One region of the Arthrobacter sp. FW306-1B-F12A genome, then DNA from elsewhere that is predicted to be linked to it. Evidence: riboswitches for the same ligand, from Rfam matches in the RefSeq annotation. Region 1 holds a riboswitch; each other region holds the start of a gene.

Region 1 (3,267 bases):
GGTCGTGGCAGGTGGCAAGCTGCCCCTTCGACTCCCCAATTCTGCCTGACGCCGCAGTCGGGGGCAGAACCGAAGGTGTCATAGTCCGCCACGTGGAAACCATTGTTCGGCCGGCTCAGGAGAGGACGGCGGACCGGGCGGTGGACAAGCGCCGGAATTATCCGGAGTAATTCCAAATAAGCTAAGCTTGGAGCTGGCGAAAATACGCAAGATACTGCGCTCGAGGAGCTGAGCTGGATGACGGATCTGATCGATACCACTGAGATGTATCTTCGGACCATTTTGGAGCTTGAAGAAGAGAACATCGTGGCTCTTCGCGCCCGCATCGCCGAGCGCTTGCGGCACTCCGGCCCCACCGTTTCCCAGACGATCGGGCGGATGGAGCGCGACGGCCTGGTGATTGTGTCCAACGACCGGCACCTTGAGCTGACTGAAACGGGCCGGAAACGCGCCACCGAGGTCATGCGCAAGCACCGGCTCGCCGAACGGCTCCTGGCAGATGTCATTGGACTGGACTGGGCCTACGTGCACGATGAAGCGTGCCGTTGGGAGCATGTCATGAGTGAGCGCGTGGAACGGCGGCTCTATGAGTTGCTGGACCACCCCACGGAATCGCCCTATGGCAAACCCATTCCCGGACTCGAAGCGCTGGGTGGAGCCGCGTCCCACGCCTTTACGGATGGCGTGGTCAACCTTCTTGACGCGATGAACGAATATTCACCTGAAAACCGGGTCACCGTCAGCCGGCTGGCTGAACCGATCCAGGTGGAACCGGAACTTCTGGTCCAGTTGGACGAGGGCGGAATCCGCCCGGGCGCCAGGGTGTCCCTGGAGCGCGTAGGGGAGTACATCTCCGTTCGCGTGCCCAATATCGAGGGCGCGCTGGAGCTGCCGCCTGAGGTCGCCTCGCACGTGTTTGTCACGGTCGCCTAGCCGGCCCGGCGGGGTCGCCCGCAAAGATAACGAAATTATTACCGTGGGGCTTAATCCCCTATAGTTAAATACTGGCGCCGATACCAAAGCGTTACCTGATCCGAAGCCGAGTTCTGCCAGCGGATCAGGTGGATTAGTCCATTCACTGGCAGAAACGGAGGAACCACCATCGGCTGTCGAAAGACGGCCTTGGGGTGAAGTCCGTAGCGGAAGTGCAAACAACGCAAGGCCCCTCCGGGTACCTTGCGTTTCGTGCCCTTCGCGCGGACCGGGTCCACGATCTCTCTGGCCCGAATCCGACAGCTAACTTCGCAGGCTTGCCAGAGAGGAAAACCTTGACCACGCAGAACACCAGGGGCCGCAGGCGCGCGTCCGGTCCTACTGCTGAGCTGCGGAGCACAAGCGCCGTCGAGCACGAGCGGCCGCGCGATCCCCATCGCGAACTTCGCCGCCGCAAGGGTCCTTTGCGACAGATGGCCGAATTCGCCGCCGCGAGCGGAGCGGGACAGAAGGCCGGAGTGGCCCTCGCCACGACGGGCCTCATCCTGACAGTCGCCATGCCGGGCACCGGCGCCATGACGGCCACGGCGGATTCAAGCCAGGCCGCCTCGGCTGTGGGCACCCAGCCCGAGATTCCGGCCGCGGCAAGCGCCACGATCGACTTCAGCCGTGCCGCAGTGTCAACCACGGCGGATCCGGACAGCAAGCTCAAGCAGCTCTTGAGCGCACAGTCCGTCGGCACCATCAAGACCTCGTCCTCCAAGGGCACCCTGGGGGCGCCCCTGGACACCCTGACCACGGCCTCGCCTTTCGGCTACCGCGTGAATCCCATCACGGGCGGTTTGGGGGAGTTCCACCGCGGCCAGGACTTCGTGGCCCAGTGCGGCACCCAGGTCCATGCTGCCGCGGCCGGCAAGGTCACCTTCGCCGGCTGGCATCCGTATGGCGGCGGAAACCGCATTGTGGTGGACCATGGCAACGGCCTGGAAACCACGTACAACCATTTGTCGTCGTTCAACGTCCAGGTGGGCCAAACGGTTGGCCGAGGCGATGTCATCGCATTGAGCGGCACTACGGGCGCCTCCACGGGCTGCCACCTCCACTTTGAAGTCATGGTCAACGGCGACGTCGTTGACCCCCTGGGCTGGCTGTAGCCAATCCGATGGAAGTCTCTCGCATGCTTGTCACGCTCCGTGACCTGAATGTGACATTCAGCCAAAACTCATGTACCGTCTAACTCGCATCAACTTTTAGAGAGTTGATGCACTCGGGTGGATTGCCTAGCTCTGCCACTGCCCGAGGTTCCGTTCGCAAAACATCGTCTGGCAGAGGCGGGGGACCCACTTTTGGTCATCTTCACCGATGGCCTTGGGGTTAAGTCGCACGACTTCCGAGAGGGAGGAGTGTGGCCGGATGACTCCCATCCGAATCCGACAGCTTACCTCGCGGGCATAGGGAGAGGCCTCTTAACGTGTCTTCACGCTCTACTGTTGCGCGCCACCGTGCCGTGGTCACCAAGACCAACTCGCTTGCCGTTATCGCTAAGACTGTCGGCAGCAACGCCGGTGGCGTAGGCCGTCAGGCAGCCGTTATCGCAGCTGCTTCCGGTCTGGTGCTCACTAGCGGTATCGCAGCCAACGCTGCAGAAACCAACGTTCCCCGCGAGTCCACTTCGACCTCCGCCCTGGAAGTCCAGTCCATCGCCCAAGCCAGCATTTCGGCCGACTCCTCCGTCGCCATCAAGTACGAACGCCCGGTGGTTTCCACCGAAGCTGCTCCGGTTGTCGCAGCTCCGGTTGCCACCCAGGAAGCCGCTCCGGCTTCGCAGGCTGCCACGGGTGCCGCTACCGGCTCCTCGACGCTTTCTGTGACCGCTGCTGTTTCGCCCGCCACGAAGGTTGCCAGCGGCAAGGGCGCAGCGATTGCTGCCGCAGCTTACGCTCAGCTTGGCGTTGCCCAGGACTGCACTGCCCTGGCCTCGAACTCCCTGGCCGCTGTTGGCATCAACTTCCACGGCTGGCCGGCAGACTACCTCTCCCTTGGCCGTACGGTCAGCGCTGCTGAAGCGCAGCCGGGAGACCTGGTCTACTACCAGAACGGTGGCATGGGCATGGCCCACATCGCTGTTTACGTCGGCAACGGCATGGCAGTCCACGGCGGCTGGAACGGTGGCACCACCGCCCTTTACAGCGTCAATGTCGGCTCCGGCCCGGTCTTCATCCGCGTTGGTGGCTAAATAGCCCCGGTTACATAGCTTCACTGGAACATCCCCGCTGGTCCGCCGGTGGGGATGTCCTGTTTTAACGAGCGTGCGCTTACGTGTCCGGCACATGA
Region 2 (3,267 bases), on a different contig from region 1:
CAGCTCGATCAGCAATTGATGCAGGCCTCCCACGGCCGCCCGCCGCAAGGCAACCCTGGCGGCCGTCCGGACCCGCTGGACCCCCGCGGCCAGAGCATCGGCACGCTCAATGCACGCATCCTTGCAGGCCAGGTGAGCAGTGATGCCGGCTTCTTGTCCTCCGATGCCACACGTGCGCCGTTGTCGCCCAGCGACGCCCGAATCCTGTCGGCGCTCCCGTCCGATGGCCGCCCGGTTGATCGCACGCTGTCCACTGGCGGCTACCGGCTGGTGGCCACCGAAACTCCATACGGCGATGTTGTCATCACAGGTCTCCCTCTCGCCTCGAAAGAGGACACCGAGGCCTCCCTCGTCTGGACCATGGTGCTGGTCTCCTTGGGCGGACTGGTCCTGATCGGGCTGGCCGGAACCGTGCTGATCCGCCGTACCATGCGGCCTTTGGAGCAACTCTCCGACGTCGCCACCAAGGTGTCGAAACTTCCGCTCGACGCCGGTGAAGTGGCCCTCGCGGTGCGTGTTCCGGCGTCGGCGGCCCATCCGAGCACCGAAGTGGGAAGCGTCGGCCATGCTTTGAACCTGATGCTGGACAACGTCTCGAGCGCCCTCGAGGCCCGCCAGCAAAGCGAAACCAAGGTGCGCCAATTCGTCGCGGATGCGTCGCACGAACTACGCACTCCGCTGACCGCCATCCGCGGCTACACCGAACTCTTGCGCATGACCGAGACGTTCACCGAAGACGGGCGCAAGTCGCTGGGCCGGGTGCAGAGCCAGTCCGAACGCATGACCACCCTCGTGGAGGACCTCCTTCTCTTGGCCCGGTTGGACGAAGGGAAGGCCCCGGAATTCACCGATGTGGACCTCACGCAGTTGGTGATCGAGACCGTCAGCGACGAGAAGGTCATGGCCCCCGAGCACATCTGGCAGCTCAAGCTCCCGGATGAGCCCCTCACGGTCCGCGGCGACACCACCCAACTCCACCAGGTTTTGGCGAATCTGCTCTCCAACGCCCGCAAGCACACCGAGGCGGGAACCACCGTGGTCACGGGCGTGATGCGCTCCGCCGATGGCAGCGCCGTGGTGACCGTGACCGACAACGGCCCGGGCATCCCGCCTGAATTCCAGGGCAGGATCTTCTCCCGCTTTGCCCGTGCCGACGCCGCCCGGTCCGGCTCCGAGGGCACCTCCGGCCTCGGCTTGTCCATTGTGGAATCCATCGTTCAGGCGCACGGCGGCACGGTCGAAGTGGCGTCGCGGCCTGGCCGGACGGAGTTCGCGGTGCGGCTCCCGGCGCTCAGGACTGCCCCGGCCTGACGGGCGAACCAGAAGAGTACGACGCCGGTGCGCGGCGCGCGCAAGTCGACGCACCGGCGTCGTGATCTCCGTTACCTAAATGTGACTTAAGCTGGATCCTCCTGTACCGTCGAATAGGTGCGCTGGATCATTCCGGCCACCGCCGGGTAGGCGCCGAGCTCTGCCACTCCCCGGTGCCCAACAGTCCAGGCAGAGACGGGGGACCCAGGTCTCCGGGCAAGCGCTCATGTTGAGCCAGCCCTAGGGGTGAAGCCGTGCCGCCACGTTCCGCCGTGGCCACGGCCGGATGACCTCATCCGAATCCGACAGCTAACTCCGCAGGCGTCGAGAGGCAATCACCATGTCTGATTCCAAGGATCAGTCGCGCCCTGTTGCGCGCCACCGCGGCGAACCTGCCCGGAGAAACAAGTCACGTTCCACGCTGAGGCGAGCCGCCTCGAACCTCGGCACCGGCCAGCGCATGGCAGTTGTTGCCGGCGTCGTTGCCGTGTTCCTCGGCGCAGGCGCTGCCACCCAGGCCGCCGGACAAGCCATCAACGCCCAGGACATGAGCCGCACGTCCGAATCCCGCACGGTGGATCACTCAGCCACGCCTTCGGCCACCGCCACGCCGTCGGCGAGCGCAAGCGCGAGCCCCACGCCGAGCGCTGCGTCGACGCCAAGCCAGGCAGCCGCGCCCGCTCCGGCCGCCGTCGCGCCCCAGGCTGCCGCACCGGCCGCACCCGCTGCACCCCCTGCTCCAGCGGCACCGGCTGCACCCGTCGCCGTCGATGATCCCTCCGGCGCCCAGGCCTACGCCGCAAGCATCCTTCCCTCCTACGGTTGGGGCCAGGGCGAAATGTCGGCCCTGATCACCTTGTGGAACAAGGAATCGGATTGGCGCACCACTGCCACCAACGCCTCCAGTGGCGCTTACGGCATTGGGCAGTCGCTGCCGGCCGAAAAGATGGCGTCCGAAGGCGCCGACTGGCAGACCAACTACCAGACGCAAATCCGCTGGGGCCTGAACTACATCAAGGAACGCTACGGATCGCCGTCCGCGGCATGGTCCTTCCACTTGGCCCACAACTGGTACTAAGCCAAGAGCCAACCACAAAGTACGTCGAGGTCCGTCCCTTCCGGGGCGGGCCTCTCCGTTTCTTGGCCAGGCAAGTGATGCGCCACGCTGGTCACACATCCACAGCCACGTCACAGGTTCCGCCTAAAGCCTTCATATTCGGCAACGGCACTCTGGATACATGACGCTCATCGAATCCACCTCCGGAACCCTGAAGGACCCCGCGGTGGTGCCGCCGGGCCTTCCCATCCAACCCAGCACTCCCATCCAGCGCGGCACGGGGCGGCGCGCCCCCGTGGACACCCACACCGCCATCCCCGTCCTCGACGTCACCATCCCCGTCTTCAACGAGGAACGCGATCTCGAAGAGTGCCTGCGCAGGCTTCACGGCCACTTGCGCGAATCCTTCCCGCATGGCTTCCGCATCACCGTGGCTGACAACGCGAGCACGGACGGCACGTTGAAAATCGCGGAGCGCGTAGCCCGGGAACTGCCTGAGCTCGCGGTTGTCCACCTTGACGAGAAGGGACGCGGCAACGCCCTTCGCAGGGTGTGGCTTGCATCGCCGTCGCCCGTTCTGGCTTACATGGACGTTGACCTTTCCACTGACCTCGCCGCACTGGCGCCCCTTTTGGCGCCGCTGATCTCCGGCCATTCGGACCTCGCCATCGGCACACGGCTGACCCGTAACTCGCGGGTCGTCCGCGGCCCCAAACGCGAGTTCATTTCGCGCAGCTACAACTTGATGCTGCACTCGTTCATGGGTGCCCGCTTCAGCGATGCCCAATGCGGCTTCAAAGCGATCCGGGCAGACGTCGCCCAGCAGATCCTCCCGCACACCATGGATAACTCGTGGTTCTTCGACACCGAACTCCTGGTCCTCGCCGAACGCTGCGGGC
Region 3 (3,267 bases), on a different contig from region 1:
CTGCATGCCAAGGCGAGTCCAACGCGGTGGCGGCCGTGGCGGGATGGAAGGAGATCCAAGGCAGGGGACCGTGGCAGCTGGTGACCGTGCTCGATGCTGCGGACAGTGGCGGCGTCTCTGATCCGATCGCGGCGACCCTGACGCACCGCTCCGCCGCACTGCAGGCTACTATCGGGGTCGATTCCGTGCTTTTCAGCGCCGGGACTGAGACGCACTCGGTCCTGTTGTTCCGCGAAACGGGCGGACGGGCAGAGCATGCCCAGGTCCTGGTCCACTATCAGCTGGAACTCGCCAAGCGCGCCGGCCGAAAAGTGGACCGCGTCATTCTTGGCATCAGCGAGCCGTTTGCGGCTATTCGCCAACTGGGCCGGGCGTACCGGCAGTCGAAGCTCGCGGCCCAGGCTGCCGCCGTCGATCCTCCGCTCGGCGAGCTCGTGGACAGCCGCTCGGCCGGGATCTATCAGTTGTTCGAACGGCTACAGGCGCCCGGGGGCTGGGACGATTCGGGTTCCGTGCACTTCCAGGAGATCGAGGACGCCGACCGCAACGGCGAGCTGCTGCCCGTGCTCGAACTGCTTTACGACAGCGACGGCTCCGTTCAGGATGTGGCCTCGAAGCTCCACCTGCACCGCAGCAGCATCTACAACCGACTGGCCAGGGTCCGCCAGCTTATCGGAGCGGATCCGCTGAATGGCGCCACCCGGCTCGAACTCCACGCAACGCTCAAGGCGCGCCGCTGGGCTGGCCGACCGCGGATTTGAAGCGCAGGTACCGGAAACCGCGCTGGCCTACTTGTTGAACTGCCTCAACTGAAGGCTGCAGCGCCAGCGGTCCGGGCGGTGCTGAATCATCTGCGTCCGGGTGTTCCGGCAGCACCGTCCGTGCCACTCGACGGCAAATGCTCGATGCCCTCCCATCCTCACTGCAGTGCCTTGGTTGCTGCGTCCAGAATCGACCCAAGATCGACGCCCGGTTGGGTAGGCGGTGGCGTCGGTGTGGGGCTGGCCGGGGTCCGCGGCTTCCAAGAACCTGTGGGTGCGGGAGTCGGAGACGCTGGATCCGTCGGATCCGGTGTCGGGGTTGGGCTAGCGGGTCCGGTCGGACCGGGGCTGGGAGCAGGCGCAGGCTGGGCCGGAACCGGGGTGGAAGGAACAGGCGCCGGGGTGAGGCTTGGGGGCAGCGCTGACGGGAGGGCAGGAACCTGAACGGAGATCGACGGTGCAGGGACGCTCGACGATTCGACAGCTACCGGTCCTTGCGGCGAATGCTGCGCCGGGTCCCCGGCCTGGCCGGACTTGGCGCTCGGGGTAGCTGCCGAAGGTGATTCCGCAGCGCTGGGGGAGGTGCTTGGCGTCGTGGAAGGAGCGCCGGATTGCGTGGAGTCCTGGCTGTCTGCGCTGGCAGCGTCCTGGGCACGGGATTCCTGGCCGAAGAAGGGCAACTCGAGGGCTTGTCCCAGGGAGCCGGCGGCCAACAAGATGCCTAGGGCACCTGTCACCACTGCCATTCGGTTGCTCATCGTCCGGACGGCGGCGGCCTTCTTGAGGACGGCGTGTGGTTCACGGCTGAAGGAGGAACCGGTAAGGGTCGCCGGACCGGCGCCGGCGCGGGTTGCCGCGGGAAGTGCCGTTGTGGCTGCGTTCTCGGTTTTGGCCGACTCTGCTGCCGCGCGAGCCAAGGTCGCAGCAGACACCGTCGGTATGGCCGCAGTGGCCGGCTCAGCTGTCGCAGGAGCCGCGGTCTCGGCAGCGACAGTCGGTATGGCCGCAGTGGCAGGTTCTGCCGCCGCGGCAGGCACTGTTTGAATGGCCGCAGTTTCGCTGGCTTCTGAGGCCCGCTTCCGTTCGGCTGCGCGGGCGGCCGCGCGCGTTGTGGGTGCCGCCGTCGTCGGTGTTGCCGTGGGGGTGGGCGCCGCCGTCGAACTCAAAGGTTCGGAAGCCGCCGCAGCGATGAACGGTTCGCTGTCTGTGGCCCGACGACGTCCGGTTGGTTTGGTGCTCTCGCCCGCCACTTGGGCACGGCGAGGCTGATCCATGGTTGGGGACATGGTGATTGCCTCTCAACGCCTTCGAGGTTAGCTGTCGGGTTCGGACGAGGCCGTCCGGCCGCGCGTGGCGGCTTCACCCCAAGGGCCTGAAGTGGGCCCGGAGACTCTGGGTCCCCCGTCTCTGCCGTGGGTCTGGCGGATTCCGGGTTGCGGCAGAGCTCGGCGTCAACCCGGAAGCGGCCCGGTTGGGGACTGGGTCGCCCCTCGACGTTACAACAGCCGGCATGCAATGTCACATTTGAATAACGGGCGCGGTGACCCGTTTTTGCCCGGCCTGGCCGGCGATGAGTCCCGCGACGTGTTCGGCGTCGCGGCCGACCCCGCCCACGAGGCCGGAGGTCAACCCGTATTGGAAGGGCATGCCCACAAAGAACAGTCCTGGGAGTTGTTCCACGGCGCCCCGGAGGGTGAGCGGCCAGCCGTCCTCATCCGTGGGAAGTCCTTGGATCCAGCCAAAGTCCGGTTGGTAACCAGTAGCCCAGATGACCGTGGACACCGGTATCGCGTGGCCTTCATCGGTCAGGGGTTGGCCATCGCGCGTGCCCTTCAGGCGTGGTAGGCGGGTGACTCCCGCGGCGTCGAGCTCCCGCGTTGAGGTCCGGATCAGTGGCGCGCCGTGCTGGGTGAACCCGAGCGCGACCTTGCGGCCGATAGGGGTGGATCTGTTCAGCACCTTGTGGATGAAGAGCCACCAAAGCCCGCCGGCGTATCGCGTCACGGGGCCCGGAATGTGGAACGGAGGGTTTCCTGCGATGTAGGTGCGGTGCGTGGGTGCGAGCTCCAGGGCGATTTCGACGCCGGAGGTGCCGGAGCCGACCACCAGGACATCTCCGGGCGGAATTGAGTCCGGGTTGGAGTATTCCGCTCCGTGCAGTTGGTGGATGCCTGGATCGAGATCCCTGGCGAACGCCGGGACCCGTGGCTGTGTATTCGGGCCCGTGGCAACAACAACGTTTCTCGCCAGGATCGACCCGGCGATCGACTGCACCCGGAACCGGCCGTCCTCCCGCTCGATGCCGACGACGCGGGCGCCATGGCGTACCGGGAGTTCCCAGTTCGTGGCGTAATTCTCGAGGTATTCGGCCATGGCGTCTTTGCCGGGAAAGGTCCCCCGGGCGGCTGGAAATGGCAGGCCGGGAAGGGAATCGTGCTGCGCCGGGGTGAAGAGGCGCAAGGAATCCCATCGGCTCCGCCACACGTCGCCGACGCGGGCCTGCGAG

The links. Region 1 has a riboswitch for cyclic di-AMP ahead of AC3WJU_RS14490 (M23 family metallopeptidase). Riboswitches for the same ligand answer to the same signal wherever they lie in the genome.
Region 2: another riboswitch for cyclic di-AMP. It lies ahead of AC3WJU_RS17935 (aggregation-promoting factor C-terminal-like domain-containing protein); the one in region 1 lies ahead of AC3WJU_RS14490 (M23 family metallopeptidase).
Region 3: another riboswitch for cyclic di-AMP. It lies ahead of AC3WJU_RS03560 (hypothetical protein); the one in region 1 lies ahead of AC3WJU_RS14490 (M23 family metallopeptidase).

The regions. Positions count from the first base shown of each region.
Region 1 covers NZ_JBYSXD010000029.1:29,851-33,117, forward strand. Annotated here, with positions in the region: gene AC3WJU_RS14485 (iron-dependent transcriptional repressor DtxR) at 238-933, shown strand; cyclic di-AMP (ydaO/yuaA leader) riboswitch at 1,059-1,266, shown strand; gene AC3WJU_RS14490 (M23 family metallopeptidase) at 1,269-2,087, shown strand; cyclic di-AMP (ydaO/yuaA leader) riboswitch at 2,233-2,399, shown strand; gene AC3WJU_RS14495 (NlpC/P60 family protein) at 2,405-3,169, shown strand.
Region 2 covers NZ_JBYSXD010000045.1:14,147-17,413, forward strand. Annotated here, with positions in the region: gene AC3WJU_RS17930 (sensor histidine kinase) at 1-1,311, shown strand, start outside; cyclic di-AMP (ydaO/yuaA leader) riboswitch at 1,476-1,649, shown strand; gene AC3WJU_RS17935 (aggregation-promoting factor C-terminal-like domain-containing protein) at 1,652-2,389, shown strand; gene AC3WJU_RS17940 (bifunctional glycosyltransferase family 2/GtrA family protein) at 2,550-3,267, shown strand, end outside.
Region 3 covers NZ_JBYSXD010000004.1:102,993-106,259, forward strand. Annotated here, with positions in the region: gene AC3WJU_RS03555 (PucR family transcriptional regulator) at 1-761, shown strand, start outside; gene AC3WJU_RS03560 (hypothetical protein) at 920-2,035, opposite strand; cyclic di-AMP (ydaO/yuaA leader) riboswitch at 2,050-2,195, opposite strand; gene AC3WJU_RS03565 (flavin-containing monooxygenase) at 2,280-3,267, opposite strand, start outside.